3 regions of the Mesorhizobium sp. B2-1-3 genome follow, and region 1 is predicted to be linked to each of the others. Evidence: predicted binding sites of a transcription regulator. Region 1 holds the regulator's gene; each other region holds the start of a gene.
The links. The regulator LexA, encoded in region 1, represses DNA repair genes until DNA is damaged. The targets are predictions, from matches to a motif close to TGTTCNNNNTGTGTTCNG.

Region 2: a site for LexA is predicted at 9,184-9,201, ahead of FJ973_RS04420 (helicase-related protein). Genes of this name have one in related genera too.
Region 3: a site for LexA is predicted at 9,185-9,202, ahead of FJ973_RS01595 (YifB family Mg chelatase-like AAA ATPase). Genes of this name have one in related genera too.

The regions. Positions count from the first base shown of each region.
Region 1 covers NZ_VFWL01000011.1:18,033-28,653, forward strand. The annotation lists gene gltX (glutamate--tRNA ligase) at 1-1,239, opposite strand, end outside; gene FJ973_RS18820 (ComEC/Rec2 family competence protein) at 1,343-3,793, shown strand; gene lexA (transcriptional repressor LexA) at 3,787-4,530, opposite strand; gene FJ973_RS18830 (TetR/AcrR family transcriptional regulator C-terminal domain-containing protein) at 4,997-5,674, shown strand; gene kynU (kynureninase) at 5,671-6,918, shown strand; gene kynA (tryptophan 2,3-dioxygenase) at 6,982-7,818, opposite strand; gene FJ973_RS18845 (AMP-binding protein) at 7,815-9,440, opposite strand; gene FJ973_RS18850 (alpha/beta hydrolase) at 9,608-10,438, shown strand; gene glp (gephyrin-like molybdotransferase Glp) at 10,454-10,621, opposite strand, start outside.
Region 2 covers NZ_VFWL01000001.1:840,078-850,698, forward strand. The annotation lists gene FJ973_RS04380 (RNA polymerase factor sigma-32) at 1-4, opposite strand, end outside; gene FJ973_RS04385 (amino acid ABC transporter substrate-binding protein) at 327-1,100, shown strand; gene FJ973_RS04390 (ABC transporter permease subunit) at 1,209-1,889, shown strand; gene FJ973_RS04395 (amino acid ABC transporter ATP-binding protein) at 1,886-2,677, shown strand; gene FJ973_RS04400 (patatin-like phospholipase family protein) at 2,789-3,697, shown strand; gene FJ973_RS04405 (CarD family transcriptional regulator) at 3,800-4,381, opposite strand; gene fdxA (ferredoxin FdxA) at 4,749-5,087, opposite strand; gene FJ973_RS04415 (RNA-binding S4 domain-containing protein) at 5,292-5,687, opposite strand; gene FJ973_RS04420 (helicase-related protein) at 5,702-9,016, opposite strand; gene phbB (acetoacetyl-CoA reductase) at 9,735-10,460, opposite strand; gene FJ973_RS04430 (acetyl-CoA C-acetyltransferase) at 10,580-10,621, opposite strand, start outside.
Region 3 covers NZ_VFWL01000001.1:307,775-318,395, reverse strand. The annotation lists gene FJ973_RS01635 (aspartate aminotransferase family protein) at 1-896, shown strand, start outside; gene FJ973_RS01630 (hypothetical protein) at 945-1,301, shown strand; gene FJ973_RS01625 (hypothetical protein) at 1,418-1,789, shown strand; gene FJ973_RS01620 (CDGSH iron-sulfur domain-containing protein) at 1,897-2,523, shown strand; gene FJ973_RS01615 (DUF559 domain-containing protein) at 2,640-2,795, shown strand; gene FJ973_RS01610 (hydantoinase/oxoprolinase family protein) at 2,963-5,005, shown strand; gene FJ973_RS01600 (malate synthase G) at 5,332-7,503, shown strand; gene FJ973_RS01595 (YifB family Mg chelatase-like AAA ATPase) at 7,559-9,091, opposite strand; gene gshB (glutathione synthase) at 9,277-10,218, opposite strand; gene FJ973_RS01585 (GtrA family protein) at 10,292-10,621, opposite strand, start outside.

The DNA.
Region 1 (10,621 bases):
CCAGTCGCCTGAAACCGCCTCGAGGGCGTCGTGAGCGCCACGCAGGACCTTGCGCGCATCGTCATTGAGCAGCAGGGCTGCCTTCTCGTCGATCGGCAGTGGCCGCGCGGCAAACAGGAAGGCGGCGCCATCGACAAGCTCGACCAGCGTCTTGGCGCGCTCCTTCAGCCCCGGCAACGCTGCCAGCAACTGTGCCCTGTTCCGGTCGTCGAGGCGTGCGGCCATTGCCGGGCCGCCCTCGAGATAGGGCAAGGTGGCGATGAAGATGTCGAACAGCTCGGCATCGCCCATGCGGCGCATGTGGACGCCGTTTAGCGCCTCCAGCTTGGCGAAATCGAAGCGGGCGGCGCCCTTGTTCACATCGCCGATATCGAACCAGGCGATCATGTCCTGGATCGACATGATCTCGTCGTCGCCGTGGCTCCAGCCGAGCCGAGCCAGATAGTTCAACAGCGCTTCGGGCAGGTAGCCCATGGCGCGGTAGGCCTCCACGCCCAGCGCGCCGTGCCGCTTCGACAGCTTGGCGCCGTCGGCGCCGTGGATCAGCGGTATGTGCGACATTGAAGGCACATCCCAGCCCATGGCGTTGTAGATCACGGTCTGGCGGGCGGCATTGGTCAGGTGGTCGTCGCCACGGATGATGTGGGTGACGCCCATGTCGTGGTCGTCAACGACGACGGCATGCATGTAGGTCGGATTGCCGTCCGAGCGCAGGATGATGAAGTCGTCCAGATCCTTGTTGGGAAAGCGCACGTCGCCCTGGACACGGTCATGCACCACCGTCTCGCCTTTGGTCGGCGCCTTGATGCGGATCGCGCCCTTGACGCCAGGAGGCGCCTGCGAAGGGTCGCGGTCACGCCAGCTTCCGTCATAGCGCGGCGGCAGGCCCTTGACCCGCGCCGCGTCGCGCATTGCCTCAAGCTCGGCAGGGGTCTCGTAGCTGTAGTAAGCCTTGCCCATGCGCACCAGCTCCTCGGCCACCTCGCGATGGCGCGGCGCGCGCTCGAACTGCGAGACGGCGTCGCCGTCCCAGGTGAGGCCGAGCCAAGTCAGTCCTTCGAGAATGGCTGCTGTCGCCGCATCGGTGGAGCGCTCGCGGTCGGTGTCCTCGATGCGCAGCAGCATCGTACCGCCGGTGTGCTTGGCGTAGAGCCAGTTGAAGAGCGCCGTACGCGCGCCGCCGATGTGCAGGTAGCCGGTGGGCGAGGGGGCAAAACGGGTGACAACCTTGTCGGACATACAACTCTCGGGAAACGTCTGGAGCGGGGTGCGGATCACACGCACTTTCGCGTGTCGCGCGTTCATGTAGCATAGGGTGTCGAGGGCGCAAGGGGCAGACCCGATGGCTGGAGCGGGCCGGGGCGCGGAGGAAGGCGAGGACGTCGTTGCCGGCGTCAGCGAACGCTCTCTTTTTGCCATGCCCGCGCCCGCCTCATTGCCGCTGGCGTTGCCGCCCCTACAGCAGCCGGGCAAGTCGCCGCCGGCGGATGTTTCCACGCCGCCCGGCATTCCCGCAGCCGGCGCGGCCGTGCGTCTGCGCCGTGAGTTCGGCCGTGCTTCATGGCCTCGTCTGCGCAACGGCGTGGCCAGAGCGTCCGAGCTCGAACTCGATCGGGGCATAGGCTTCCTGCTCGTCCCGGTGTTCCTGGCATGCGGATCGATTGCGTATTTTTCGTTGGCGGCGGAGCCGGGCTTTGCCAAGCCTGTCGCGGTCGCGATCCTGATGTCGCTGTGCGCGCTCGTTTCACGCTCATGGCCGAAAACGCATCTGTGCTTCATGGCGGCGCTGTTGTGCGCGCTCGGCATGCTCGCCGGCAAAGTCGAGACGTGGCGGGCGGGAACGCGGATGCTGGGCTCGGAGATCTCCACGCAAATCACCGGCCGCGTCGTTTCGGTCGACCAGATGGAGACCGGCCGCATCCGGCTGACCATCGATGTGACATCGACCGCGCGGCCGAAACTACGCTACGCGCCCGAGCGCGTTCGCCTTTCGGCACGCAAGGTGCCGGCTGAAGTGACGGCCGGTTCGCTCGTGACCGGCTATGCCAGGCTGTTGCCGCCGACCGGACCGGTGCGGCCGGACAGCTACGACTTTTCCTTCGACAGCTACTTCGCCGGCATAGGCGCCAGCGGCTTCTTTCTCGGCAACCCCAAAATCGTCTCAGCCGATGACAGGCCGCTGTGGGCCGCCCTTTCAGCCGCCATCGAGAGTGCTCGCGAAAGCATTGCCGACCATATCAGGGGCAGCATCGGCGGTGCCGAGGGCGAGATCGCCGCGGCGCTGATCGTGGGTGTGCGCGCCGGGATTCCCGACGAGATCAATGAAGCGATGCGACGCACCGGCATCTACCACATCATCTCAATTTCCGGGCTGCACATGGCGCTGGTCGCCGGCACGGTCATGGGTCTGCTGCGTGGCGGCTTCGCGCTGTTCCCGAATTTTTCCTCCCGCCGGCCGGTCAAGAAATACGCGGCCGCGGCGGCACTTTTCTCGATCGCCGCCTACCTCGTCATTTCGGGCGTCGTTGTCGCCGCCGAACGCAGCTTCATCACGCTGGCGGTGATGCTGATCGCCGTTCTGTTCGATCGGGCGGCACTCACCATGCGCAATCTGGCTATTTCGGCGATCGCCGTCATCGTGGTGTCGCCGCACGAGGTGGTAGGGCCGAGCTTCCAGATGTCGTTCGCCGCCACCGCGGCCCTGGTCGGCGCCTATGCCGGCTGGTCGGATCGCAAAGCCGACAAAGCGCGGACCCCGCCGCCGCAACGGACCTTGCCTGGCCTCCTGACGCGAAAATTGCTGCTGGCGACAGGTGGGCTGGCGATGACCTCGATTATCGCGGGAAGCGCCACGGCGCTTTTCGCCATCTGGCATTTCCAGCGCGTGTCGCCGCTCAGCCTGTTCGCCAATCTTGCCGTCATGCCGATCGTTTCGGTCGTGATGTTCCTTGCGGTTGCCAGTGCGCTGCTGATGCCGTTCGGGTTCGATGGACCATCCCTTTATCTGATGGGCAAGGGACTGACCGCGATGATCGCCATATCAGGATGGATCTCGCAACGCTCGCCGGTCGACGCGGTCGGGTTGATTTCGCAGCAATCCGTCCTTCTGGTGGCGATCGCCCTGGTCATCGCGACGATGGCCACGACATGGCTGCGGCTGGCGGCACTTCCCTTCGCGCTCGCCGGCCTGTTGACCGTCTCGGACACGCGCACGCCGGACGTGCTGATTTCGGAGGATGCCCGCCTGGTGGCACTGCCGATCGGCGGCGGTGAGCTCGCGATCAACCGGGCGCGCCCGAACGAATTCACCGTCGATAATTGGAAACGCGCGCTGAAGTCCGAAACCATCGTTGCGCCGGAACTGTTCGACAGCGGAGACCGACAGTTCGACATCTTCGATTCCGCGCAACTTCCGGCGGGAGCGCCTTTCTATTGCTTCACAGGCCTGTGCATGGCCCGGCATCCCTCGGGGGCGATCATCGCGCAGGTGGAGGATCGCAAGGACGCCTGGAGGGCCTGCTCCTATGCGGATCTGATCGTCATCAACGACCCCGCGGGCTACGATCCCTGCCACAATCCGCTGGTTCTCGTCATCACCAAGCGGCAGCTCGCTCGTAAGGGAAGTGCCGCCGTCTTCTTCGACCAGCAATCGGCGACGGCACCGGCACGGGTCAGCTTTGCCGTCGACGGGCCATATCGGCCTTGGCACGAACAGCGGAAATTCTCACGCGAGGCAAGGGGACTGCCGCCTTACCGTAAACCCGAAAAGCCCACCGCCGACCCCGCTCAGTAGCGCCTGATCAGGCCGACCAGCTTGCCTTGCACCTTGACCCTGTCCGGTCCGAAAATACGTGTTTCATAGGCCGGATTGGCAGCCTCGAGCGCAATCGAAGCACCCTTTCGGCGGAAGCGCTTCAGCGTTGCTTCCTCCTCGTCCACCAGGGCCACGATGATCTCGCCGGGACTTGCGGTGTCGGCATTGCGGATGATGACCGTGTCGCCGTCGAAAATGCCGGCCTCGATCATCGAATCGCCCTTGACCTCCAGCGCATAGTGTTCGCCGCCCATGATCATGTCAGGCGGCACTGAAATGGAATGCGTCTGATGCTGGATGGCGTCGATCGGCACACCCGCTGCGATGCGACCCATGACCGGGATCGACACCGCTGAAACCGCATCGTCGTCATTGCCGGCAGCGGGCAGACGCGAAGACGTCGCCGGCTTGATCTGCCGGCTAGGGCTGCTGCCCTGTCCGAGGCTGCCCTGGATGACGCTCGGGGAGAACTTCTTTGCCGCGTTAAGACCCGGCGCGATCGAGTCCGGCAGGCGCAGCACCTCCAGCGCGCGCGCCCGGTTGGGCAGGCGGCGAATGAAGCCGCGCTCCTCCAACGCCGTGATCAGCCGATGAATTCCCGACTTGGAGGCGAGGTCCAGCGCTTCCTTCATCTCGTCGAAGGACGGCGGAATGCCGCTTTCCTTCAGCCGTTCATGGATGAACATCAAGAGTTCATGTTGCTTGCGCGTGAGCATGGCGGCCCCCAAAGGCATTGCACGAAGGGTCTGGAACCAGAATCAGAAAACAAACCCAGAACAAACACTATCTGTTCCAGTTGTGTTCCGCAACCATTTAAAGTTTAATGAATTTGTTAAGGCGACGGAAACGAAATGCCCTCCCGCAGCCAGCATCCTGCCAGCGCGGTCCGTCGTCAATGCGCTCCCGGGCCCTTTGAAACTATTTTGGTTAATGGCCTGTGGCCCGACCGGTCTCCACTCTTGGCACAAGCCTGCAAGCTGGGTGACCGGCAGGTGCGGGGTGCGTTTGGGCGGATTAAAACCCCTGCGGCTCGTGAACGAAACGAAACCAAAATGCCAACTTCCTGCCGGAAAACGACGAGGCACCACCACTGGTCGCTATGGGCTGCGTTCGCTCGCTCCTTGCTTCCCGTTCGCTTGACGAAACCGTATAATAATGTACGGTTTTCGAAGAGGAACACCAATGATCACGCCGAAGCAGGCCGCGCGACGCGAACGGATAGAGGAGGCCGCCTATGCGGTGCTCCGGGAAACCGGCTACAAGAGCGCCTCCCTGCTTGCTATCGCCAAGCGGGCATCGGCCTCGAACGAAACCCTCTACAACTGGTACGGCAACAAGCAGACCCTGTTTCGATCCTTGATCGAAGCCAATGCGGGAGAGGCAAGGAAGCTGCTGGAGGACGCCCTTCACCAGGCGCGCGATCCGCTCGAAACCCTGAACTTGCTCGGGCCAGTCCTGCTGACCCTCGTGACGGGCGACAAGGCGGTGGCGCTCAATCGCGCCGCGGCCGGCGACGTCAACGATACAGGCACGCTTGGCCAATCGATCGCGCAATTCGGCCGCAATACCATAATGCCGCTTGTTGGCGACCTGCTTCGAACCGCAAGTCGGGCCGGCCTGATCGCCTGTGACGATCCTGCCGAAGCCGCCGACATCTACATCAGTCTTTTGATCGGCGATCTCCAGGTTCGCCGGATCGTTGGGGTGCTCGAGGAACTGCCTCGGGCGGAAATCGAGCAAAGATCGAACCGGGCGTTCACCCTGTTCTTGCGCGTCTATGCGGCCAGCCCTTGCCCGGGCGGCAAAACAGCCGGCCCGTTTCCAGGGCGCTCTTCTCACCGAGGAACATCGCGACCATGAGCAAAATTCCCGATCTCGCAGCGATCGAGGCAATGGACACCGCGGATCCGCTGCGTGCCATGCGTGACCGCTTCACCTTGCCCCAGGGGGTGATCTATCTCGACGGCAATTCGCTGGGCGCCGCTTCGCCCGCCGTGTTCGGCGAGCTGCAGAAGGCCGCCACGCAGGAGTGGGCGCAGGATCTCATCCGCGCCTGGAACACCGCCGGCTGGTTCGACATGCCGGTCGAACTCGGCGACCAACTCGGGCGCCTGATCGGGGCCGCCGCCGGCCAGACGGTGGTCTGCGATACCACCTCGATCAACATCTACAAGGTGCTGCATGCGGCACTCGGGATGCGGCCGGACAGGTCAGTCATCGTCGCCGAGGGGGACAGCTTTCCGACCGATCTCTATATGGCCGAAGGCGTTGCCTCGACGCGGCCGGGCACGGTGCTGCGGCTCGAGGGTGTCGATGCGCCGACCATAGAAGAACTGATCGACGAGCGGGTCGCGGTCATCCTGGTCAACCACGTCAACTACAAATCCGGGCAGTTGCGCGACGTGGCCGCGCTGACGCGGACGGCACATGATGCCGGCGCGCTGATTGTCTGGGATCTCTGCCATACCGCCGGCGCCTTGCCCGTCGAGCTCGACCGTTCGAATGCCGATTTCGCCGTTGGCTGCACCTACAAATATCTCAATGGCGGCCCGGGTGCCCCGGCCTTCATCTACGCGGCCGAGCGCCACCATGGCGATGTCCGCCAGCCGCTCAGCGGCTGGTGGGGCCATGCGCGGCCATTCGCCTTCGAACAGGGTTTTGCTGTCGGCACAGGCATCCGCCGGTTTCTCTGCGGCACGCAGCCTGTGCTGTCGATGCGCGCGCTCAAAGGGGCGCTCGATGTCTGGAACGACGTCGACATGGCAGAGGTGCGCAGGAAGAGCATGGCGTTGACCGATCTGTTCATCCAACTGGTCGAGGCAAAATGCGGCGCCTACGGCCTCGAACTCGAAAGCCCGCGCGATGGCAATGAGCGCGGCAGCCAGGTTTCGTTCCTCCACCCGCATGGCTATCAGGTGATGCGGGCCTTGATCGAGCGCGGCGTGATCGGCGATTTCCGCGCGCCATCCACGATTCGCTTCGGCTTTACGCCGCTTTATGTCGGCTATGTCGATGTCTGGCAGGCTGTCGAGGTGCTGGAAGACATTTTGCGCACGGACGCGTGGCAGGAGGCGCGTTTCGCCGTCAAGGCGGCGGTGACTTAAGAGCCTGTCGCTCAGAAAAGCGCAGTGGGTTCGGGATAACGATATGCAGTCGGCAAAGCTACGTCAGAGCCGGGTGCGGACCTTCCACAGCTCCGGGAACAACTCCACCTCCAGCATCTTCTTCAGGTAGGACGCGCCCGATGTGCCGCCGGTGCCGCGCTTCATACCGATGATGCGCTCGACCGTGGTGACGTGGTTGAAGCGCCAACGGCGGAAATAATCCTCGAAATCGACCAGCTTCTCGGCGAGTTCGTAGAACATCCAGTAGCGCTGCGGGTCGCGGTAGATGATCTGCCAGGCGACAAGGACCTCTTCGTTCTCGGTCCGCGTTTCGCGCCAGTCCGTACGCCTTGCGTCGGCACCGATGTCGAAGCCGTTACGGGCGAGCAGCAGCAGCGCCTCGTCGTAGAGCGACGGTTGCGCCAGGATCGCCTCCAGTTTCTCGCTGAGGTCCGGCCGGTGCTTGTGCGGTCCGAGCATTGCGAGATTGCGGTTGCCGGCCATGAACTCGATGGCACGGTACTGCCACGACTGGAAGCCCGAGGACTGGCCAAGCGCGTCGCGGAACTCGGTGTATTCGCTGGGCGTCATCGTGCGCAGCACGTCCCAGGCATTGTTGAGCTGCTCGAAGATGCGGGCGACGCGCGAAAGCATCTTGAAGCTCGGTTCGAGACGGTCGGCGCGGATGGAGCGGATTGCGGCGCCGATTTCGTGCAGCGCGAGCTTCATCCAGAGTTCCGATGTCTGGTGCTGGATGATGAACAGCATCTCGTCATGGGCTGACGAAAGCGGCTCCTGCGCCTCGAGCACCTTTTCCAGATGCAGATAGTCGCTGTAGGACATGCGCTCCTTGAACGACATTTCCGCGCCCTCGGCGGACGGGTCGTAGGGCTTGCTCAATTGATCTTCTCCGCGCGCAGCCGGAAGCGCTGGATCTTGCCGGTCTGCGTCTTGGGCAAAGCGGCGATGAATTTTACCGAGCGCGGATATTTGTAGGGCGCGATCGTGGCCTTGACGTGATCCTGCAGACGCTTGACGGTCATTGCGTCTGGCGCCACGCCTTGCACGAGCACCACATGAGCCTCGACGATCTGGCCGCGCTCGGCATCCTCGGCGCCGACCACCGCGCATTCGGCGACATCGGCATGCGCCAGCAGCGCCGCTTCGACCTCTGGGCCGGCGATGTTGTAGCCGGCACTGACGATCATGTCGTCGGAGCGCGCTGCGAAGTGGAAAAAACCGTCCTCGTCCTGCCAGAACGTGTCGCCGGTGAGGTTCCACCCGTCGCGGACATAGTCGCTCTGCCTGGCATCGGCCATGTAGCGGCAGCCGGTCGGTCCCCGCACCGCGAGCCTGCCCGCGGTGCCGCGCGGCACTTCGCGCATTTCGTCGTCGACGACGCGCGCCTGATAGCCGCCAACGGCCTTGCCGGTGGAGGCAGGCTTCATGTCATCGAAGCGGTTGGAGATGAAAATATGCAGCATTTCCGTGGCGCCGATGCCGTCAAGGATCGGCTTTCCGGTTTTCTCAGTCCATTCCTCGAACACCGGCGCCGGCAAGGTTTCGCCGGCCGAAACGGCGACGCGCAGCGACGATAAATCGGCCCCTTCGTCCATGGCCTTGAGCATTGCGCGATAGGCGGTGGGCGCGGTGAAGGAGATCGTCGCTTTGTAGGTTTCGATGATGTGGACCATGTTGGGCGGCGTTGCCTGTTCCAGCAGCGTCGCCGCGGCGCCGAAACGCAGCGGGAAGATGGCGAGCCCGCCAAGGCCAAAGGTGAAGGCCAGGGGCGGCGAGCCGACGAAGATGTCGTCAGGCGTCACCTGCAGGATCTCGCGGGCGTAGGCGTCGGCGATGATCAGGAGGTCGCGGTGAAAATGCATCGTCGCCTTCGGCACGCCTGTCGTGCCTGAGGTGAAGCCGAGCAGGGCGACGTCGTCACGCCCGGTCTGCACCGCGGTAAACGTCACGGGCTTGTCGAGGGCGGTGCGATCGAGTTCGGCGTCGTGGTTGGCGGTGCCGTCGAAGCCGATGACCTGCTTGAGGAACGCGCTGTCCTTGGCGCAGGCGGTCATCTCGTCCATCAGCCTGGTGTCGCACAGCGCTGCGGTGATTTCGGCCTTGTCGACGATCTTGGCGAGTTCGCCGGCGCGCAGCATCGGCATCGTGTTGACCACGACGGCGCCGACCTTGGTGGCGGCCAGCCAGCAGGCCACCATTGCGGGGTTGTTGGCCGAGCGGATCAGCACCCGATTGCCTGGCTTGACGCCGTAATTCTCGACCAGCGCATGCGCCAGCCTGTTCGTCCAGTCGGATAATTCCTTGTAGGTGCGGCGGCGGCCGTTGCCGATCAGCGCGGTGTGGTCGCCCAACCCTTTCTCGACCAGCCTGTCGGTCAGTTCGACGCCGGCATTGAGCCGTTCGGGATAGTCGAAGCCGTCGAGCAGGAAGTCCGGCCATTGATCCGGCGGCGGCAGGTTATCGCGCGTGAACGTGTCGATATGCGCTGATGGCCCAAGCATTTTCGGCTGCCCCTGTCTGCCTCACGCCCATCGCTGAACAAAGCACAGGATCGCACCAGTCGAAATTTGTTTCAAGCCTAAAATGTTTTGCCCCCGGAGCATTGACGTTGCCGCTGTCGATCGCCATTGCTATCGGCTGAAACGATGCCGTCCGGGGGAGGGTGCCGATGCTCGAACATCGCATTGCCGATTGGGACAATGCCTACGCCAACGGCGCCAACATCGCCGGCAGCGATCGCTGGCCAGCCGCATGGGTCGAACCGGCGCAGGCATTTCGCGATGCGCTTGCGGCAAAGGGCAGGACTCAGCTCGACATCGCCTATGGCGACAGGCCGCGCAACCGGCTCGATCTCTTCCTTCCCGCCGGGGCACCCAAGGGGCTCGTCGTGTTCATCCATGGCGGCTACTGGCTGGAGTCCGACAAGGATAGCTGGTCGCATCTCGCCAAGGGCTCGGTTGACAGCGGCTTTGCCGTGGCGATGCCGTCCTATACGCTCTGCCCCGCCATACGCATCGCCGGCATCTCCCACGAGATCGGCGCGGCGATCGGCAAGGCGGCGGCGATGGTCGGGGGACCGCTTATGCTGACCGGGCATTCGGCCGGCGGCCATCTCGCCAGCCGCATGGCGACGACATCAACGCCCCTGGCGGCCGGCGTGGCAAGGCGCGTACGCCACGTTGTTTCGATTTCGGGCCTGCATGACCTGCGTCCGCTTATGCGCACCGGCATGAACGCGGCGCTGAAAATCGATGAAGCCGAGGCGCTGACGGAAAGCCCGGCGCTGCTGCGGCCCATGGATGGCGCTCGCGTCACGTGCTGGGCCGGAGGCGGCGAGCGGTCCGAGTTCTTGCGCCAGAACGCCTTGCTGGCCAATATCTGGACAGGGCTTGGTGCCGTCACGAGCGCGGTGGTCGAGCCGGACCGACATCATTACGACATTGTCGAAGGCCTGGCTGATCCGGTCCATCCGCTGACACGAACTTTGCTTGCGGAGTAGAAAAACGGCGAAACTTCACCTCAGCATTATAACGCTGCAGGCATTTCCTACAGCCGCGGCGGACGCAGACGGTTCGCGCACGATCAGTCCGTTGGCGTCGGCCAGTATCCTCAGCATCGAGGAATCCTGGATGCTGAAAGGGGTTGCCACCAGCATGCCGGCCTCTTGCCTGACCACCGCCCG
Region 2 (10,621 bases), on a different contig from region 1:
TCATGAGGCACTCCCTGGCTCTGGCGATACGGATGTCATTTCGAAACCCGGCAGCCGCTCGACTTGAAATGACGGCGTCCTGCCCTACAACGAACGCAAAACGTGCCATGCGCGGGAAAGGTTCCGCCGCCGGCGGCGCGGCGTGGAGGCTGCGCGAAAAAACTCCGGGCGGGTTCGAGGCACCGCCAGAAACGTCAGTGGTAGAATCCGATTCCGAATAATGGATGTTTTTGAAATCTCATTCCTTATTTTTTCAACTCACATCTGTCAATTTCCAGCGCTCACACACCATGCCGGATATCAGGCTAGGACGGGATCACAGAAAAATGAAATGGCTCAAGTCGCTCATCGTCGCCGGAACTTTGCAGGTTCTGGCTGTTACCGCAGGCTATGCCGGCGCCAATCTCGACCAGATCAAGCAGGCCGGCGTCATCAAGGTCGGCACGGAGGGCACCTACGCACCCTTTACCTATCATGATGCCGGCGGAGCGCTGGTCGGCTTCGATGTCGAAATCGCCAAGGCGATCGGCGACAAGCTCGGCGTGAAGGTAGAGTTCCTCGAGGGCAAATGGGACGGGCTGATCGCGGGCCTCGATGCCAACCGCTATGACGCGGTCATCAACGAAGTCGGCATCACCGACGCCCGCAAGGCGAAATACGATTTCTCCGACCCCTACATCGCCTCCAAGGCAGTGCTGATCGTGCGCGGCGACAATACCGACATCAAGAGTTTCGCCGATCTCAAGGGCAAGAAGTCGGCGCAGTCGCTGACTTCGAATTTCGGCAAACTGGCCGAGGCCAACGGCGCCGAACTGGTCGGCACCGACGGGTTCGACCAGTCGATCCAGCTGCTTCTGACCGGCCGCGCCGACGCAACCATCAATGACAGCCTGTCCTTCCTCGACTTCAAGAAGCACAAGCCGGATGCCAATGTGAAGATCGCGGCCCAGGAAGAGAACGCCGACTATTCCGGCGTCATCGTTCGCAAGGGCGACCCGGAACTGGTTGCCGCGATCAACAAGGCGCTGGCCGACATCAAGGCAGACGGCACCTATCAGAAGATCGCAGACAAGTATTTCGGCCAGGACGTTTCGAAGTAATTTACGGCCGGGCCGTTGGCGGCCCGCGCGACATCGCCCGGCGGCGGACCGTTTTGACGGCCCGCCGCCTTTCGCGTGATATACGGCAGTCGCAAGAAGGAGCCTTTCGTGCCGCACTGGCTGCAACTCATGCTGGAATCGCTGCCTTCGCTGCTATGGGCCGCGTTGATCTTCACCGTACCGCTGACGCTCCTGTCCTTTGTGCTTGGCTTGAGCGTCGGTCTCGGAACCGCGCTGATCCGGCTCTTCGGGCCAATGCCCCTGGTCGCGGTGGCGCGCTTCTACGTGTGGATATTCCGCGGCACGCCGCTCCTGGTGCAGCTGTTCCTGATCTTCTACGGCCTGCCCTCGGTCGGCATCTTGCTTGACGCGTTTCCCGCGGCGTTGATCGGCTTCACGCTCAATATCGGCGCCTACTCGTCGGAAATCGTTCGCGCGGCGATAGGCGCGGTGCCAAAGGGGCAATGGGAGGCGGCCTATTCGATCGGCATGACCTGGAGCCAGGCGATGCGCCGCACCATCTTGCCGCAGGCCGGGCGCGTGGCGGTGCCGCCGCTCTCTAACACCTTCATCTCGCTGGTCAAGGACACGTCGCTGGCCGCCGCCATCACCGTGCCGGAAATGTTCCAGGCCGCGCAGCGCATCGTCGCCACCACCTATGAGCCGCTGATCCTCTATGTCGAGGCGGCTATCCTCTATCTGGCGATGAGTTCGGTGCTGTCGGCCTTGCAGACGCGGCTGGAGGCGCGGCTCAATCGCTATGGCGGGTTCCTGGAGGCGCGCTCGTGATCGACCTTGCCAACATCGAAAAGCGCTTCGGGGACAATCTCGTGCTGAAGGGCGTGACGGTTACCATCGCCGAAGGCAGCGTCACCGCGCTGGTCGGTCCTTCGGGTGGTGGCAAAAGTACGCTGCTGCGCTGCATCAACCTGCTTGAGATCCCAACTTCGGGCACAGTGCGTATCGGCGATCAGGCGCTGGAGTTCCATCCGGGAGCGAAGGTGGCGGCCCGGGACATTCAGCGGCTGCGGCTGCAGACCGGCATGGTGTTCCAGAACTTCCAACTGTTCCCGCATCGCACCGCGATCGAGAACGTCATGGAAGGGCTGGTGACGGTGCTGAAGTGGCCCCAGGCACGGGCGCGCGAACGGGCGCTCGCGCTGCTGGAAAAGGTCGGCATGGCGCACAAGGTCGATGCCTGGCCGGCAACGCTGTCGGGCGGCCAGCAGCAGCGGGTAGCGATCGCCCGGGCGCTGGCGCCGTCGCCAAAGGTGCTTTTGTGCGACGAGCCGACCTCCGCGCTCGACCCGGAACTGGCGCAGGAAGTCGTAGACGTGCTCGGCCGGCTCGCCAGCGAGGGGACGACGATGGTGATGGCCACGCACGATCTGCGGCTTGCTTCAAAGATCGCTCGCGAGGTGGTGTTCCTCGAGGCCGGCATTGTCGTCGAAAAGGGCCCCGCGGCGGTGCTGTTCGGCAATCCGGAGCGCGAACGGACAAGACGGTTCATCGCGACGCTAAAGCAGGAAATGGCGGAGAAGGAGGGTGGGGGAGAAGGCGGCAATTTCTCGTCCTAGGCCTGCGCTGCGCTTGCTCCCTGCCGGGCATTTATCCTCGTGAGCCGCCGTCAGGCACGGTGTTTCTATTTCGATGGACGGGCGTGTCCATGCGCTGCAATAGTGGGGCCGATGGTTCGCAACGTTGCTCTTGTTCTCGGTGGTGGCGGGGCCGCCGGAAATGCCTGGCTGATCGGCATCATCGCGGGCCTCGCCGAAGCTGGTGTCGATCTGACCGAGGCCGCCGATCTGGTGATCGGAACCTCGGCAGGCGCCAATGCGGCAGTGCAGGTGCGCAGCGGCATACCGCCGGGCGAGCTGCTGGCGGCGGTGCTGTCCCCGCTGCCGGTTCAACCGGCCGGACCGAGCCGTCAACCGCCATTCCCGTCGATGGATAGTGTGTTCGAGCGGATGCGTTCCATTTCCGCCGCCGCTACCTCGGCAGCCGATCTGCAACGGGCGATGGGCGCATTCGGATTGGAGAGCGATGCCAAATTCGGACCTGAAGTGGCCAAACAGCGGCGCGCGCTGGTCGCCGCCAGATTGCCTCGCCATGAATGGCCGGAAAGGCCGATGATCTTGGTGGCCGTCGACGCGCTTACCGGTGAACTGGCTGCGTTCGACCGCGATTCCGGCGTCGATCTGGTTGACGCGGCCACCGCGAGCACCGCGCTGCCCGGTGCGGGGCCAACGCACAGCATCAATGGCGTCCGCTACATCTCCGGTGGCGTGCGCTCCGCCGATAATGCCGACCTTGCCTCGGGCTATGCGAACGTGATCGTGCTCTCGCCGTTCAGCGGACGGAGCGGGCCGCTACCGGAAGGCCAGTTCGAGGGCCTGCGCAGACCGCCGGGCGCGGACCTTGCAAGCGAGGTCGAAGCCCTGCGCCAGCAGGGCAGCGAGGTGGTGGTGATCACGCCTGACGTCGATTCCCGCGCCGCAATGGGCACCAACCAGATGGATCTGGCGACCCGCATCCCCGCGGCCCGTGCCGGTTTCGCCCAAGGCAAGAAGGAAGCGACCCGCGTAACGTTCCTGTGACGATTCCACGCCCAGGGGCGTGCACCAACTTTCCAAATATTGCCTGCAACAAAAAACCCGGCGCAAGGCCGGGTTTTTCAAAAACTCAAAAGGCGCAAGGCCTCAGGCAGCTTCTTCCTGCTCGGCTTCCTCATTGTCGGCCTTGGCGCCGCGCTTAGGGCCCTTGTTGAGATTGACCTCGATCAAACGCACGGCTTCGGTTTCCGACATGCGGTTGACCGCGGCGATCTCACGGGCCATGCGGTCGAGCGCGGCCTCGTAGAGTTGGCGTTCGGAATAGGACTGCTCCGGCTGGTTGTCGGCGCGGTAGAGGTCGCGAACAACTTCCGAGATCGAGATCAGGTCGCCGGAATTGATCTTGGCATCATATTCCTGCGCGCGACGCGACCACATGGTGCGCTTGACGCGGGCGCGGCCTTGCACGACCTTCAGTGCGCGTTCGACATAATCCTCTTCCGACAGCTTGCGCATGCCGATCGAGGTTGCCTTGGCGACCGGCACCTTGAGGCGCATCTTGTCCTTCTGGAAATCGATGACGAACAGTTCCAGCTTGTGCCCGGCCACTTCCTGCTCGTCGATCGAGACGATCTGGCCGACACCATGCGCCGGATAGACGATGTACTCGCCGGTCTTGAAACCGTGACGTGCAGCGGTGGACTTCTTCTGCGGGGTGATCGTTGCCATTACGCCCTGAACTCCTTGTTGTGGGCCGGCGGCGGTGCCGGCTGAACTCGCGCGATCGGGTTACCGATCATTAGCCGCACAACAGATGAACCCACCGGAAAAGCCGGGACCGGCAAACCGCACGATTGCGATCGCCTGGCCCAGATCGCTCTGGTCCGATATGGGATTTTCACCTTTCAGTGATTTGGGGCGTTAGCGCCATAAATCGACGTTGTGTCACCGGCATGTTTCGCTCATGTAACACAAAAAGTCGGAAGAATCAAGGTTTTGCTGCATAAGCGAAGGCCACAGGTTCACGCCGCCTGTCAAGGCGGTTAATAGGCCGTACCTCTTACGCCGCGTCATGCCGGTTGAAACGGCAGCGCTGTCAGTCGCCTTCTCCGGGTTCAGCCGAGAAATATTTCTCGAACTTGCCGGCCTCGCCATCGAAGGCCTTGGCATCGGCCGGCGGCTCCTTCTTGGCGGTGATATTAGGCCATTTCTCAGCGTATTCGGTGTTTATCTGCAGCCATTTGTCGAGGCCCGACTCAGTATCGGGCTTGATCGCGTCGGCGGGGCATTCCGGTTCGCAGACACCGCAGTCAATGCACTCGTCGGGATGGATGACGAGCATGTTCTCGCCCTCGTAGAAACAGTCGACCGGACAGACCTCGATGCAGTCCATATATTTGCATTTGATGCAATTGTCGGTCACGACATAGGTCATCGATCTGCTCCGGGACGTCCCGTTTTTGTTGGCTTTTTCCGTCAGGTAACGCCTTTGGCGCCCGCTTGCAAGGGCGGCCATTCCGGCCATGTCCGCATTGCCGGAATGGAATTCCAACGGGTCGGCAATGGCGGGCATCGGTCATGTGCTCGGACCGTTGTGTCGGCGGTGTGGAAGAACATACATGCCTCCGTGCACCGGCGGTCAGTCGTCGCCAAGCAAGCGGTCGGTCTCGCGGCGCTCCTTCTTCGTCGGGCGGCCGCTTCCGGCCTCGCGCAGCCCTGGGATCGCGTCGGGAGGCGCCTCGCCCGTCGGTGCGGCAGGCGGCGACATGTCTTCGTAGAGCGTGCGTGCCTCCACGGCGGGGCCGCGCCGGCTTCCCGCATCGAGCACCTTCCAGATGAAGATGCGCCGCTCCAGCGTGATGGTCAGGACGTCGCCAGGCTTGACCAGGTCGGAGGCCTGCGCTGCTTTGTCGCGATTGATGCGCACCCGGCCGGCCACGACCAGTTTGGCGGCCAGCGAGCGCGATTTCACCGCGCGCGAGAAGAACAGCCATTTGTCGATACGCTGGCGGTCGGTGGCCATCGGGGCGACCATCGGATCCTGTGCGGCTATTTCTTCAGCTGGTCGCGCAAAGCGGCGAGCTTGGCGAAGGGAGAGTCGGGATCGAAGCGCACCGGGCGCTCCTCGCGCGGTTTTGCCTGAAACGAGGGTTTGCCGCCTTGCGGGCCGCCCTTGCCTTCCGGCCTGCTGCCCGGCCGGCCCTCACGGCGGTCAGAACGCTCGCCCTGCGGCTTTCCCTCCCGCCGTTCCCCGCCTTCGCCTTGCGGCCTGGGCTTGAACTTCGAGCGATCGAAACGCGGCTTGCCGGCGCCATCGCGGCGCCCTTCGTGGGCGGGCCGGGTGCCGGGCTGGCCGACAGCGGCATCCGCCGGGGCATCGGAGCGCGCCGCCTGGCCGTTGCGCGGCCGGGCGCGGTTCTCGTGGTGACGGTGACGAGGCCGCTGGTCGAAGCGGCCCTGCCGCCACAACAGGATCGGCTTAGGCTCTTCGGCTTCCGCAGCGGGTCCCTGTTGGGGAGCGTCGGCGCTGTCCCCCTCCTCGCCTCGCTCCGCGATCTCCCCCGTCGAGGGGGAAGTGAGAGCGTCGGCGCTTTCGGCGGCAGAAGTCTCAGGCACGGCTTCTGCTACAGGCGCAACCTCTTGCGTAGCTTCGGCTGGAACTTCGGGTTGTTCTTCCGCAACAGTTTCGGCCGCTTCCGCAATGGGTTCAGCAGGAATTTCGACGGCGGTCTGGGCAGTCGCAGTTTCCGGATCTTCCGCGGATGTCTCCGCAGGCCTGTCCGTCGCAGCCGCCTCCGCCGCCTTGGCCTGCTCGGCGCGCGCGGCCTCTTCCGCTGCCAGCTTGGCCGCCACGGCTTCCCGGGCGGCATTGTCCTGCGCTTCCAGCCGTGCCTTGACTTCGGCCGCCGGCTTCGGCTCGGCACGGTAGCCAAGACCTTTCAGGATTTCTTCCATGTCATCGGCCGTGGCGCCGAGAATCGACATCATCGGCGGCGTCACCATGAAAGACTGGCCGTCATAGGCGCCATCCGGACGCTGGCCGAGGCCGGGCTTCCAGTTGGTCGCCGGGCGGATCAGGTCGGCCAGCCGTTCCAGAATGTCGATGCGCACGGCGCGGCGGCCGAGATTGCGGTAGCCGGCAAGCTTATAGAAGGCCTTGTCGAAAGCCGGATCGATGACCACCGAGGTGCGGCCCGATGCCAGCGCATGGACGACGTCGCCGAAGCCGAGCTTGTCCTTGCCGTCGTTTTTCAGCGCCCACAGCAACGTCACCAATCCCGCGGGCGCCGGCTTGATCAGCGCCGGCACGAAGACATGATAGGCGCCGAAGCGCACGCCCAGCCGGCGCAATGCCGCGCGGCCTTCCTGGTCGAGCGACTTCATCTCCTCGGCGATGTCGCGACGATTGATAAGGCCGAAATTCTCGACCAGCTGGAAGGCAATGCCGCGGCCGATACCCGATATCTGCTCGGCATTCTTTAAATCGACCAGCGGCTTCAGCAGGGATTCGATCTGGAAATTGACGAAGCGCTCGGCGCGCGCGGCGACCTTGTCACGCGCCGGGCCGGTCAGCTGTTCGTCGGCCAAAAGCACCAGACGCGGCTTCAGCGCGTCTTCACCGGCAACCAGAGTGCCGATCGGCGCGCCGATCCAGCGCAGCGTGCCGTCGGAACCGAGCGCGATGTCGCCATTGGCGCAGGCGCCGAAGCGTTCGGCGCGTGCCTCGAACTCCGCTGCCAGCGCCTTCTGGGCGGCCGCGCGCACGGCCTTGGCGTCTTCGCCGCCAGCGCTCTGATCGGCGGTGAAACGGAACCCCTGCAACTCGCCGACATGGTGGCCTTCGACGAGGACGGTTCCGGTTGGGCTTATTTCGGCTTCAGGCATGGTATTTTCTCTAAGGCGCCGCATGAGGACGGAAGTCCTGCGGTCTACGAAGCGTTTCGTCAACCGCTCATGCAGCGCATCCGACAATCTGTCTTCGATTTCGCGCGTCTTTTCCTGCCAGTGTGCCTGATCGGCCAGCCAGCCGGGCCGGTTCGACACGAATGTCCAGGTGCGGATCTGGGCGATGCGATGCGACAGCGTATCGATGTCGCCCTCGGTGGTGTCGGCGCGGCGCACCTGCTCGGCCATGTAATTCTCGTCGACATGGCCATGCCTGGCGAGGTCCATGTAGATCGACGCAATGAGGTCGGCGTGCTGGGCCGGCGCTATCTTGCGGTAGTCGGGGAGCGCGCAGGCCTCCCACAGCAGCGCGACGCGCCTTGCGTCGGTGGCGAGCGCCCTGATGTCCTCGTCACGCGACAGGTGCTCAAGCGCCTGCGCATCGACTGCCGGCAGCGCACGGGTCAGGCCTTCCACCGGGGCATTGGTCTCGATCGAGCGCTTCAGCGCGTCGAGGCTGGCGAAATTGAAACGCGCTGTGCGCCACTGCAGAACCTTAACGGGGTCGAAGTCGTGGCTTTCGATCTTCTTGACCAATTCCTCGTCCAGCGGGTCGACCTGGCCGGTGACGCCGAAGGTGCCGTCGCGCAGGTGCCGGCCGGCGCGCCCGGCGATCTGGCCAAGTTCGGCCGCCGTCAGGTTGCGATACTGATAGCCGTCGAACTTGCGGTTCTGGGCGAAGGCGACATGGTCGAGATCGAGGTTAAGGCCCATGCCGATGGCATCGGTGGCGACGAGATAATCGACGTCGCCCGACTGAAACAGCGCCACCTGGGCGTTGCGGGTGCGGGGCGAGAGCGCGCCAAGCACGACGGCCGCACCGCCCTGCTGGCGGCGGATCAGTTCGGCGATGGCATAGACCTCGTCGGCGGAGAAGGCGACGATCGCTGTGCGCCGGGGCAAGCGGGTCAGCTTCTTCGAACCGGCATAGGCCAGATGTGACAGCCGCGGTCGTGTCACCACCGAGACGCCTTTCAACAGGCGCTGCAAGATGCCGTGCATGGTGGCGGCGCCGAGCAGCAGCGTCTCCTGGCGGCCGCGCAGATGCAGGATGCGGTCGGTGAAGATGTGGCCGCGCTCGAGGTCCCCGGCAAGCTGCACCTCGTCGATGGCGACGAAGGCGGCATCGGTCTCGCGCGGCATGGCTTCGACGGTACAGACCGAATATCTGGCGCCTGGCGGCTGGATCTTCTCCTCGCCGGTGATGAGCGCCACCTTGTGGGCACCGACCTTTTCGCAGACGCGGGTATAGACCTCTCGCGCCAAGAGCCTGAGCGGCAGGCCGATGATGCCGCTTTCATGCGCCACCATGCGCTCGATGGCGAGATGGGTCTTGCCTGTGTTGGTCGGCCCAAGCACGGCAGTCACGTCGCGACCCGACAGGATCAGCGGCTCGGTGGGTTTCGGATGGATGTTCATCGGCTCGGAAATAAGGCTTTCTGGCCTCTCATTGTCGGGAGCACGCCTCGGGTGGCGCGTATGACAGGCGACACATAGGGATTTCAGGCGCGAAGCGAAAGCGGAATGTTCCGCTGGCGGTTCGAAGTCACCTCCGTCGAGCTTCGGTTCGGCTGCTGATTAAGGGTTGGAACGAGTCTGGAACGAATCGGCGACGAATCGCTGACTCGCCCGGATTCAGGTTTTGTTCACGGCTAGATGTGGAGTTTTGGCTGATGATCCTTACCACATGCTGAATCACGGAATTGGCCCGTTTCATGCTAGGCGAGAGCCGCCGTTAACTTTCGCTGGCAAAGCCGTGTGGCAGCCCGCCTTGCTTCATCCAAGCTTATGAAATTGTTGAACTTTCTTAATAGAAATTAACAGTTTGATAGGCGATTGCAACTGCTCTCGTTAGCATTGCGGCCAAACATGGAACGAAAGGGCGACGAATCGGCGATGTCGGGATTTTCCCTGTTTGTTCACGACAAGATGTAGTGTTGCGCACAGGTTTTCCACCGACAATGCACAGCTTATCCAGGCAGTTTTGCACAATACCCGCTGCCGCCATTAACCTTTGCGTGCCGGATTGGAACAGCAGGCCGACAGCCGTCATCGGACGGCGTCACGGACATCCGAAGCGGATGGCGAACGAGCCCTCCTTCAATCGGCACCGGGAAGCCGGCAGCCCGGCGAGACCTCAGGCAAAGTACTGGCCGCCATTGGCGGTGATGGTCGATCCCGTGATGAAGCCGGCGTCCTCGGAGGCGAGGAAGACGACGCAGCGCGCGATCTCCTCCGGCTCGCCGAGGCGCCCGACCGGGATTAGCGGGATGATGCGTTCGTTGAGCACCTTCTCATCGATCGCCCGGACCATTTCGGTGGCGATATAGCCTGGGCAGATGATGTTGACGGTGATGCCCGCGCGGGCTCCTTCCTGGGCCAGAGCCTTCGAGAAACCGATGTCGCCGGCCTTGGCCGCGGAGTAGTTGACCTGGCCGGCCTGGCCCTTCTGGCCATTGATGGAGGAGATGGTGATGACGCGGCCGAACTTGCGGTCGCGCATGCCGCTCCACAGCGGATGCGTCATGTTGAAAACGCCGGAGAGATTGGTGTCGATGACCTCCTTCCACTGCTCACGCGTCAGCTTGTGGAACATGGCGTCGCGCGTGATGCCGGCATTGTTGACCAGCACCGCGACCGGGCCCAGATCGGCCTCGACCTGCTTGATGCCGGCGGCGCAGGCGTCGTAGTCGGCGACCGACCATTTGTAGGTCTTGATGCCGGTTGTGGCCGTGAACTTGCTCGCCGCCTCATCATTGCCGGCGTAGTTGGCGGCAACCGAATAGCCGGCTTCCTTCAGCGCCATCGATATTGCCGCGCCGATGCCGCGCGATCCGCCCGTGACGATTGCAACCTTGGTCATGCGCTCCCTCCCTTTGGTTGGGAGAGTGAACAGGGAGTAGCGAATGACGAGTAGGGATCAGATATCCCATTGCGCCGACGCCGTTCTTCCCTATTCGCTACTCCCCATTCACTTCTCTTTTAGAGCGCTTCGACGCACATGGCGACGCCCATGCCGCCGCC
Region 3 (10,621 bases), on a different contig from region 1:
CCTGTCACCGCAAAGCCATGGAGGCGCTCGGCCTCGGCAACCGGGCCTTGCGGCGAATACCGACCGATTCCGGGCTGCGCATCGACATCGCCGCCTTGCGGGCGGCAATTGCCGAGGATCGTCAGGCGGGCTTCAAACCGGCCTGCGTCATCGGCAATGCCGGCACGGTAAACACCGGAGCGATCGACGACCTGCGGGCGCTTGCCAAGCTGGCGCATGATGAAGACCTCTGGTTCCATGTCGATGGCTGCATCGGCGCCCTGGTCGCCATCGCTCCGCAGAACGCCCATCGCGTCGCCGGCATCGAATGGGCCGATTCGATCGCGCTCGATCCGCACAAATGGCTGCACGCGCCGTTCGAGGCCGGCTGCGCCCTGGTCAGGGACGCCCTCGCGCATCGCCGTACCTTCGCCGTGACGCCCGAATATCTGGAATCGACGCCGCGTGGTCTCGCCTCCGGCGAATGGCTGCACGACTATGGTTTGCAGACGTCGCGCGGCTTTCGCGCGCTCAAAGTATGGATGGCGCTGAAGGAGCATGGCGTCGACAAATTCGGCCGCCTGATCGACCAGAACATCGCGCAAGCGGCCTATCTCGCCGGATTGATCGAGGACGAGCCGTCGCTGGTGCTGATGGCGCCGACCACGATCAACATCGTCTGCTTCCGGCATCGGCTTGCCGGGGCGTCCGGCGAGGAGCTTAAGCGGTTCAACACGGAGATCATGCTGCGTTTGCAGGAACAAGGCATTGCGGCACTGTCGGACACGACGGTGCAAGGCCAGCATTGCCTGCGCGTGGCGATCACCAACCACCGGACCCGGCGCGACGATCTTCACCTGCTGGTGCGGGAAACGCTGCGGCTGGGACGCCAGATCGCGGCGGAGGCGGCTTCCTAGTTCGCGGCGGCCATGCGAGTCTGCCGGCATGATTCGAAAGGTCCAATCGTGACGCTCTTTCGCGCGGCCACACTCGCGGCATTGGTTTTCACCACCTCGGCTGGGGCTGCCGACATGGCTTTCTTCGTCAAGAACCAGCGCGGGCAGGCCGTTGCGGTCGAACTGTTCAGCCGCGACCGCGAAACGGTCTGGCCGGGCGACGACAAGGTGTTCCTGATCGATCCCGGCTCACGCAAATCGGTGCCGATTTCGTGCAATGAGGGCGAACGCATCTGCTACGGCGCGTGGGTCAACGGCAATGACGCCATCTCGGCCGGCGTCGGCCCGGACAACGACCGGCCCTGCGACGATTGCTGTTTCATCTGCGTGGACCATTCGACCGAGACCGTCGACCTGGTCGAGTAGCGCCAATCTCCCCAAAATTAGTCCGGGATTGTCGCGGTCGACCCCTTTAGCGATCGCTCGCCCCGTGCAATGCCCGCAAGGCGGCCGGGTGGGCCGTTTATTTTTTGGGGGATATCATGTTCTACGCCCATGCGCGCCGCTCGCTGGCCGCGCTGTCTCTTGCCATGCTGCTGGTACCGTCGGCCCATGCCGGCGACGTCACCTTCGCCATCAAGAACAGCCATCCCAATGCCATGCGCCTCGAGCTCTACAGCCAGGACCGCGACTATGCGTGGCCGGGCAACGGCAAGGATTTCTACCTCGATGACGGCGAGACCAGGCAACTGCCGGTCTCTTGCGACGAGGGCGAATCGATCTGCTACGGCGCCTGGGTCGACGGCGACGAAGGCACCTATTGGGGCGTCGGCCCCGGCGACAAGGAAAAATGCGACGATTGCTGCTATACCTGCAGCGGCGGCGAGACCGAGGAGATCGAACTGGTTCCCTGACCGGCTTGCCAGCTTGACGCTTTTCCTGCCTGGGGCATAGCCTGCAAGAACAGCACCCAAAGCACGCCGCATCCAGGCGGCGTGCGTCAGGCAACAGGAGCAAGGCGATGGCAGGTCCGGTCGAGGGCGAGAAGATAGACGTCGGCTTTGCCGGCCGGCGCTGCATCCATTCGCGCAATTGCGTGCTGGGCGATCCGCATGTCTTCGTGCCGAACGCGCCGGGAGAGTGGATCCATCCCGACGCGGCCACCGTCGAGAAGATCGTCGCCATTGCCGAAAGCTGCCCGTCAGGCGCCATTACCTATGTCAGGAAGGATGGCGGGCCGCAGGAAAGGCCGCCGGTGGTCAACACCGTGCGCATCAGGGAAAACGGCCCGCTGGCCGTCCACGCCGAGATTATGCTCGACGGCGAGACGTTACACCGCGCCACGCTCTGCCGCTGCGGCGCGTCGCAGAACAAGCCGTTCTGCGACGGCAGCCACAACAAATCAGGTTTTGCCGCCACCGGCGAGCCGGCGCTGAAGGACACGCCGGCGCTGGACGCGCGCGACGGGCCACTCAAGGTTACGCCGACGAAAGACGGGCCGCTCAAGCTCGAAGGCAATATGGAAATCGTCACCGGCACCGGCCACACGGTCGACCGAACGCAACGCGCCTTCCTGTGCCGCTGCGGCCATTCGGCGAACAAGCCGTATTGCGATGGGTCGCATAAAAAGGTTGGGTTCGTGGGGTAGGTTGACCCTGCCATTGAAGCTGCCAATCTCCCCCCTCGTGGGGGAGATGTCCGGCAGGACAGAGGGGGGCGCCGTAGAGCGCGAACCGCAATAGCCACCGGGCACCGAGCATCACAATGCCTCATACCCTATTGTCTCCAACGTATCGCGCAAACGTCCTGCGCTTCTGGAATGACGATGTCGTCCGCAACATCGACAACGTCTGCCAGCGCATTGTGAATACGGTCGGGCTTGCAGATGCGTCGTCGACCAATCCGCTGGAGGGGCCGTAACCGCAGAAGGTAGGCGGGACAGCGCCCCCCTCTGGCCTGCCGGCCATCTCCCCCACGAGGGGGGAGATCGAACTCTTCCCGTGGCCCAGCGCTCGCTGCTTTATCAGCCCGTCCGTATCGGCTAAGGGCTGGGTCAGAGAAATCTGCTCGTCCGGACCTGCTAAAAAATGACCACCAAGACCAAGCCAAAACCTCTTTTCCTCGGCATCGACACCGGCGGCACCTATACCGATGCCGTGCTGTGGTCCGAAACCGAAGGCCCGCAGAGCGGGCCGAACAAGGGAAAGGTGCTGGCCAAGGCCAAGGCTCTGACCACCAGGCACGATCTCGCCGTCGGCATTTCCGGCGCCGTCGACGCGGTTCTGGAAAAAGCGGTCACCGATCCGGCCGCCATCAAGCTTGTCTCCATGTCGACGACGCTTGCCACCAACGCGCTGGTCGAGGGCCAGGGCGGCCGCGTCGCGCTGGTGATGATCGGCTTTTCCGAGGCGGACCTTGCCCGCGATGGGCTGAAGGCGGCATTGGGCACCGATCCGGTCGTGTTCTGCCCTGGCGGTCATGATGTGCACGGCAATACCGCCAAGCTCGACCTGTCCGGGCTCGAGGCGGCGCTGCCCGGACTCGGCGGCTCGGTCTCGGGCTTTGCCGTCTGCGCCTATTTCGCCACCCGCAACCCGGCGCACGAGATCGCCGCCCGCGAGCTGATCCGGGAGAAAACCGGCCTGCCGGTCACCGCGAGCCATGAATTGTCGGCCAAGCTCGGCGGCCCGCGCCGGGCGCTGACGACGCTGCTCAACGCCCGGCTGATCTCGATGATCGACCGGCTGGTGGCGGCGACCGAAGGCTTTCTCGAGGCGCGCGGCATCGCCGCGCCCCTGATGGTGGTGCGCGGCGACGGTGCGCTGGTGTCGGCGGCGTTCGCCCGCCAGCGGCCGATCGAGACCATTCTCTCCGGCCCGGCCGCCAGCCTGGTCGGCGCGCACCACATGACCGGATTGGAAAACGCGGTGGTTTCCGACATCGGCGGCACCACCACCGACGTTGCGGTGCTCGACAAGGGACGGCCGCGGCTCGATCCGGAAGGCGCCACCGTCGGCGGCTTCCGCACCATGGTCGAGGCCGTCGCCATGCGCACCTTCGGCCTCGGCGGCGATTCCGAAGTAGCGTTGGAAGACGGCGCTCTCAACCCCAGGCTCCTGCTTGGACCGCGCCGGCTGGTGCCACTGGCGCTGGCCGGCATGGTGCATCGCGAGGCCGTTCTGGCGGAACTCGAGCGCCAGCTGCGCGCGCCGAACACCGGCCGCATGGACGGCCGTTTCGCGGTGCGCACCGGCGTGCCCGACCGTCTTGCCGCCGGGCTGACGGCTCCGGAAGCAAGGCTCTATGAAGCGATCGGCGCAATGCCCTTGCCCCTCGACAGGCTTTTGACCTCGAATGCCCAGAGCGCTACCCTGAACCGCCTGGTGTCGCGCGGGCTGGTGCACATTTCAGGTTTCACGCCGTCGGATGCGGCGCATGTGCTTGGCAAGCAGGCGAACTGGGATGCCGCGGCCGCCCGCCTCGGCGCAGAGCTGTTTGCCCGCAAGCGCGACGGCCGCGGCCAGGCGATCGCGGCCTCTCCCGAGGCGATTTCGGAGCGCGTGCTGGCGGCGCTGACGCGCTGGTCGGCCGAATATATCCTTCAAACCGCCTTCGCCGAGGACGGGCTCGACGGCGCGGCCACCGTTGCGCATGCGCTGGTGCAGCGCGCCGTCGACGCGCATCCCGGCATTGCGCGCCTGAGCGTCGCCCTCGACCGGCCGGTGATCGGCCTCGGCGCCTCGGCGCCGCTGCACTATGCCGGACTCCCGCCATTGGTCGGCAATGACTGCGTGGTGCCTGATGACACCGATGTCGCCAACGCGCTCGGCGCCGTTGTCGGCCAGGTCCGGGTATCGGCGGAGGCGCGCGTCAGCCAGCCCAAGGAAGGTCTGTTCCGTCTTGCCTCGGGCGAAACCGTGCGCGATTTCCTCGACGAGGCGGCGGCGATCGCGGCCGCCGAGGCCGATGTGCGCGCCATCGTCGCGGAGCGCGCCAGGGATGCCGGCACCGACAGCGCCGAGATCGACGTCGCGACCGAATTCCGCGTCTCCACCGTCGAAGCCCAGCGTATGTTCATCGAGGCGCATGTGGTGGCGGTGGCTTCGGGCAGGCCACGGATCGCGGTGTGATGGAGGGTGTAATCTCCCCCCTTGTGGGGGAGATGGCCGGCAGGCCAGAGGGGGGCGCTGTCCCGCCAGCGTCTCGGAGCAGCGCCCGCTCATACTCGACGTCGACCGACTGCACGAAATACCGAAACTTGCCGAGGTCGGCATTCCTTCGCGCCCCCCTCTGCCCTGCCGGGCATCTCCCCCACTTGGGGGGAGATTGGCAGCGTCGCCGCCGGCACCAAGCCTAAAAACCGCGCCTACCTGCCTTGCCTTCACCCTAAGCTGAATTGACCCTGCACTCCCAACATGCCAAAGGCCCGCGAAAGCCTTTCATCTGGAGTAGCCTGATGACCGATCGCGTCGAAATCGCCGGATTGCGGATCGCCCGCGAACTTCATGACTTCGTTGTCAACGAGGCCGCTCCGGGCACCGGCATCGACCCGGACAAATTCTGGAACGGCTTTTCGGCCATCGTCCACGACCTCGCGCCGAAGAACCGGGCACTGCTGGCAAAGCGCGACGCTATCCAGGAAAAGCTCGATGACTGGTATCGCGCCAATGGCGCGCCGGTCGACATGGAAGCCTACAAAACCTTCCTGAAGGAGATCGGCTATCTCGTCCCCGAAGGCCCGGTCTTCTCGGTGACGACCGAAAAGGTCGATCCCGAGATCGCCGTCGTCGCCGGGCCGCAGCTTGTGGTGCCGGTGATGAATGCGCGCTATGCGCTCAACGCCGCCAATGCGCGCTGGGGCTCGCTCTATGATGCGCTTTACGGCACCGACGCGATTCCCGAGACAGACGGCGCCGGGAAGGGCAACGGCTTCAACCCCGCGCGTGGTGCGAAAGTCGTCGCCTGGGCCAAGGACTTTCTCGACCAGTCGGTGCCGCTCACATCGGGCAAATGGGCCGGCGTCAACGGCCTTTCGCTGGCCAATGGCGCGCTGCGGCTCAGCGCCGGCGCCGGCTCGACCACCCTTGCCGATGTCAGGCAGTTCGTCGCCTATCGCGGCGATGCCGCCAACCCGCAAGCCGTGCTGCTGGTCAGCAACGGCCTGCATATCGAGATATTGATCGACCGCGACAACCAGATCGGCCGCACCGATCCGGCCGGCATCGCCGACATCATCCTGGAATCGGCGCTGACCACCATCCAGGACTGCGAGGATTCGGTCGCGGCGGTGGATGCGCAGGACAAGGTCGTCGTGTACCGCAACTGGCTCGGCCTGATGAAGGGCGACCTGGCCGAAGAGATCACCAAGGGCGGCCGGACCTTTGTCCGCAAGCTCAACCCCGATCGGTCCTATACCTCGCCCAATGGTGGCACGGTGACGCTGCCCGGCCGCTCGCTGATGCTGGTCAGGAATGTCGGCCACCTCATGACCAATCCGGCGATAACGGACCGCGACGGCAACGAGGTGCCGGAAGGCATCATGGACACGGCGATGACCGCGCTGATCGCGCTGCACGATGTCGGGCCGAACGGCCGCCGCGCCAATTCCCGCGCGGGCTCGATGTATGTCGTGAAACCCAAGATGCATGGGCCCGAGGAAGTCGCCTTCGCCGTCGAGATCTTCGATCGCGTCGAGGCCCTGCTCGGTATGGACCAGAATACCATCAAGATGGGCATCATGGACGAGGAGCGGCGCACCACCGTCAACCTCAAGGAGGCGATCCGCGCCGCCAAAGAGCGCGTCGTGTTCATCAACACCGGCTTCCTCGACCGCACCGGCGACGAGATCCACACCTCGATGGAAGCCGGCCCGATGATCCGCAAGGGCGACATGAAGCAGGCCGCCTGGATTTCCGCCTACGAGGCCTGGAATGTCGACACCGGGCTGGAATGCGGGCTTGCCGGCCATGCCCAGATCGGCAAGGGCATGTGGGCGATGCCCGATTTGATGGCGGCGATGCTCACCGAGAAGATCGCCCACCCCAGGGCCGGCGCCAACACCGCCTGGGTGCCTTCGCCGACCGCGGCGACGCTGCACGCCACCCACTATCACAAGGTCGATGTCCACGCCGTCCAGGCGGCGCTGAAGAGCCGGCCGAAGGCCAAGCTCGACGACATCCTGTCGGTGCCGGTCGCGGTGCGGCCCAACTGGTCTCCGGCCGACATCCAGGCGGAACTCGACAACAATGCGCAAGGCATTCTGGGCTATGTCGTGCGCTGGATCGACCAGGGCGTCGGCTGCTCGAAAGTGCCAGATATCAACGATGTCGGCCTGATGGAGGACCGCGCCACGCTGCGCATCTCCTCGCAGCACATCGCCAACTGGCTGCACCATGGCGTCTGCACGGCCGACCAGGTGATGGAAACGATGAGGCGCATGGCTGATATCGTCGACCAGCAGAACCAAGGCGACCCGCTTTACCAGCCGATGGCCGCCGATTTCGACGGCTCCGTCGCCTTCCAGGCCGCCTGCGACCTCGTCTTCAAGGGCCGCATCCAGCCCAACGGCTACACCGAGCCGGTGCTGCACGCGCGGAGATTGGAACTGAAGGCGAAGGGAGCGGCCTGAACCGGAGATTTGGAGCCGCCGGCGTTCCGTTCCCCTCCTCTCGAGCGAGAGCGCGCTACGCCGCCTGTGCCACCCGCTCCGAACTCATCCGGTAGGAGATCGCTTCGGCCAAGTGAATGCGGCCGACGGTCTCGCTGGCGTCGAGATCGGCCAGTGTTCTCGCCACCTTCAGCACGCGGTGATAGGCCCGCGCCGAGAAGCCGAGCTTTTCGCTGGCGTCCTTGAGCAGCGACAGGCCCGATGCGTCGGGCATGGCGATCTCCTCGATGACCGCCGGCGCGCAATGCGCGTTTGTGGTGGCGCTGGTGACGCCGAGCCGTTCGAAGCGCTCGCGCTGGAGGGTGCGGGCACGCGCCACGCGCAGCGCCACGTCGGCGCTCTTCTCCGCCCGGTCGGGCCGGATCAGGTCGCTGGCCGAGACCGCCGGCACCTCGATCCTGAGGTCGATGCGGTCGAGCAGCGGTCCCGAGATGCGCGCCTGGTAGTCGGTGCGGCAGCGTTCGCCGCGCAGGCAGCGATAGCCGGGCTCGCCGGCCATGCCGCAGCGGCACGGGTTCATCGCCGCCACAAGCTGGATGCGCGCCGGATAGGTGACGCGGTGGTTGGCGCGCGCGATCATGCAGTCACCGGTCTCGAGCGGCTGGCGGAGCGCATCGAGCGTCTGCGGCGTGAATTCGGGAAATTCGTCGAGGAACAGCACGCCGTGGTGCGCAAGCGACACTTCGCCCGGCCGCGCCCGGATGCCGCCGCCGACCATCGCCGCCATCGAGGCCGAATGGTGCGGCGCGCGGAACGGCCGCCGGTCGGTCAGCTTGCCTTCGCCGAGCTCGCCGGCGACGGAGGCGATCATCGACACTTCGAGCAGTTCCTTCGGCGCCAGCGGCGGTAGGATCGACGGCAGCCGCTGCGCCAGCATCGATTTTCCCGATCCGGGCGGGCCGACCATCAGCAGGTTGTGCCCACCGGCCGCCGCCACCTCCAGCGCTCGTTTGGCGGTTTCCTGGCCCTTGATATCGGCAAGATCGGGCAGGTCGCGCGCCGCGGCATGGATGCCGGCCTCCGGCCGGGACAGCACCTGCGTGCCGCGGAAATGATTGGCGATGGCAATCAGGCTGCGCGGCGCGAGTATGTCAAAGTCCTTGCCGGCCCAGGCGGCTTCCGGGCCGCAGGCGAAGGGGCAGATCAGGCCCTTGCCTTCAGAATTGGCCCCAATCGCGGCCGGCAAGGCGCCGGCGACGGCGGCGATAGTGCCGTCGAGCGATAGTTCGCCAAGCACGACATAGCCGGCCAGCATGTCGCCCGGAATGGCGCCAAGCGCCGCCATCAGGCCGAGCGCGATCGGCAAATCGTAGTGGCTGCCCTCCTTGGGCAGGTCGGCGGGCGCTAGGTTGACAGTGACCTTCTTGGACGGCATCGACAGGCCGGAAGCATGCAGTGCCGCCTGCACCCGTTCGCGGCTTTCGGCCACCGCTTTGTCGGCCAGGCCAACGATGTGCATGTTGACCTTGCCGGGCGCGATCATCACCTGCACGTCGACCGGCACGGCCTCGATGCCCTGGAAAGCAACCGTGCGAACCCGCGCCACCATGTCTTGCCCCCGGATCTGGGCTTGCCCCAAGCCTTTTGCAATCAGGCCGCGAAGGGCCTGGGCCGGAGACAATCACAGTTCCTCGGCTAAATCAAGAACATTACAGGAACACGCAATCGCTTAAGTTGCGGCGCGATTGTCTCCGGTTGCAAAAACGGAACATGGTTAATACAAAATGAAAACGGCTATTTCCGCTTGGCCTCCACCGCGTCCCAGAACAGGCTGGCGATGTCGGCGCCGCCGAAGCGTTTGACTTCGCGCACGCCGGTCGGCGAGGTCACGTTGATCTCGGTCATGTAGTCGCCGATGACGTCGATGCCGACGAGGATGAAGCCGCGTTCCCTCAGTGCCGGCCCGATGCGGGCGCAGATCTCGCGCTCGCGCTCGGTCAGCTCGGTCTTCTCGGCGCGGCCGCCGACATGCATGTTGGAGCGGGAATCGTGCTCGGCCGGCACCCGGTTGATGGCTCCGACCGGTTCGCCGTCGATCAGGATGATGCGCTTGTCGCCCTTGCGCACGTCCTTCAGGTAGCGCTGCACGATGTAGGGCTCACGGAACAACTGGCCGAACATTTCGAGCAGCGAGGCGAGGTTGCGGTCGGCCTCCAGCAGGTGGAAGATGCCCGCGCCGCCATTGCCGTAGAGCGGCTTGACGATGATGTCGCCGAATTCCTTGCGGAAGGCGGCGACCTCCTGGGGATCCTTGGTGATCAGCGTTTCCGGCATCAGGTCGGAAAACTCGGTGACGAAGATCTTTTCCGGGCTGTTGCGCACCCAGGCCGGGTCGTTGACCACCAGCGTCCTGGGGTGGATGCGCACCAGTATGTGCGTGGTGGTGATGTAGTTCATGTCGAAGGGCGGATCCTGTCTCAGCAGGATCACGTCCATCTCCGACAGGTCGGTTCGCACCTTCTCCCCCAGCGAATAGTGGCTGCCCTTCTCGTCGCGTACCTGCATCTCCTCGATGCGGGCGAACACCTTGCCGTCGCGCAGCGACAGCCGGTCGGGCGTGTAGTGGTAGAGCTGATGGCCGCGCCGCTGCGCCTCCAGCGACAGCGCGAACGAAGTGTCTCCGGCGATCGACACGGTGGAGATGTGGTCCATCTGGACGGCGATTTTCAGCTTCATGGCAGGTCCCCAGCACGGTCGATGAGAGAGCGATATAAGGGTCCCGGCGCCTTCTGCCAATCGGGCCACGCCTCTAGCGGTCGAAGACCAGCCTGGAATAGCCGAGAAAGGACAGCGCCATGGCGGCCAGCGAAGCGAAAGCAAGGGCGGCCAATGGCGGGGTTGTCGGCAGGACGACAAGGATGGCGCAGTAGACCAGATAGTTGGCGATGCTGGTGGCTATGCCGATGCTGCCATAGCGGGCACCTTCCCGCACCAAGCCGCGGCTCGACGGCGAGAAGGTCAGATGCCGGTTTATCTGCCAGGTGACGCAGAGTGCAAAGCCGATGGACAGCATGCGGGCGCTGAAAGGGCCGAGCGGCGTGACGGCAAGCAGCAGCCAGAGGGCGGCCGCGTCGGCGAC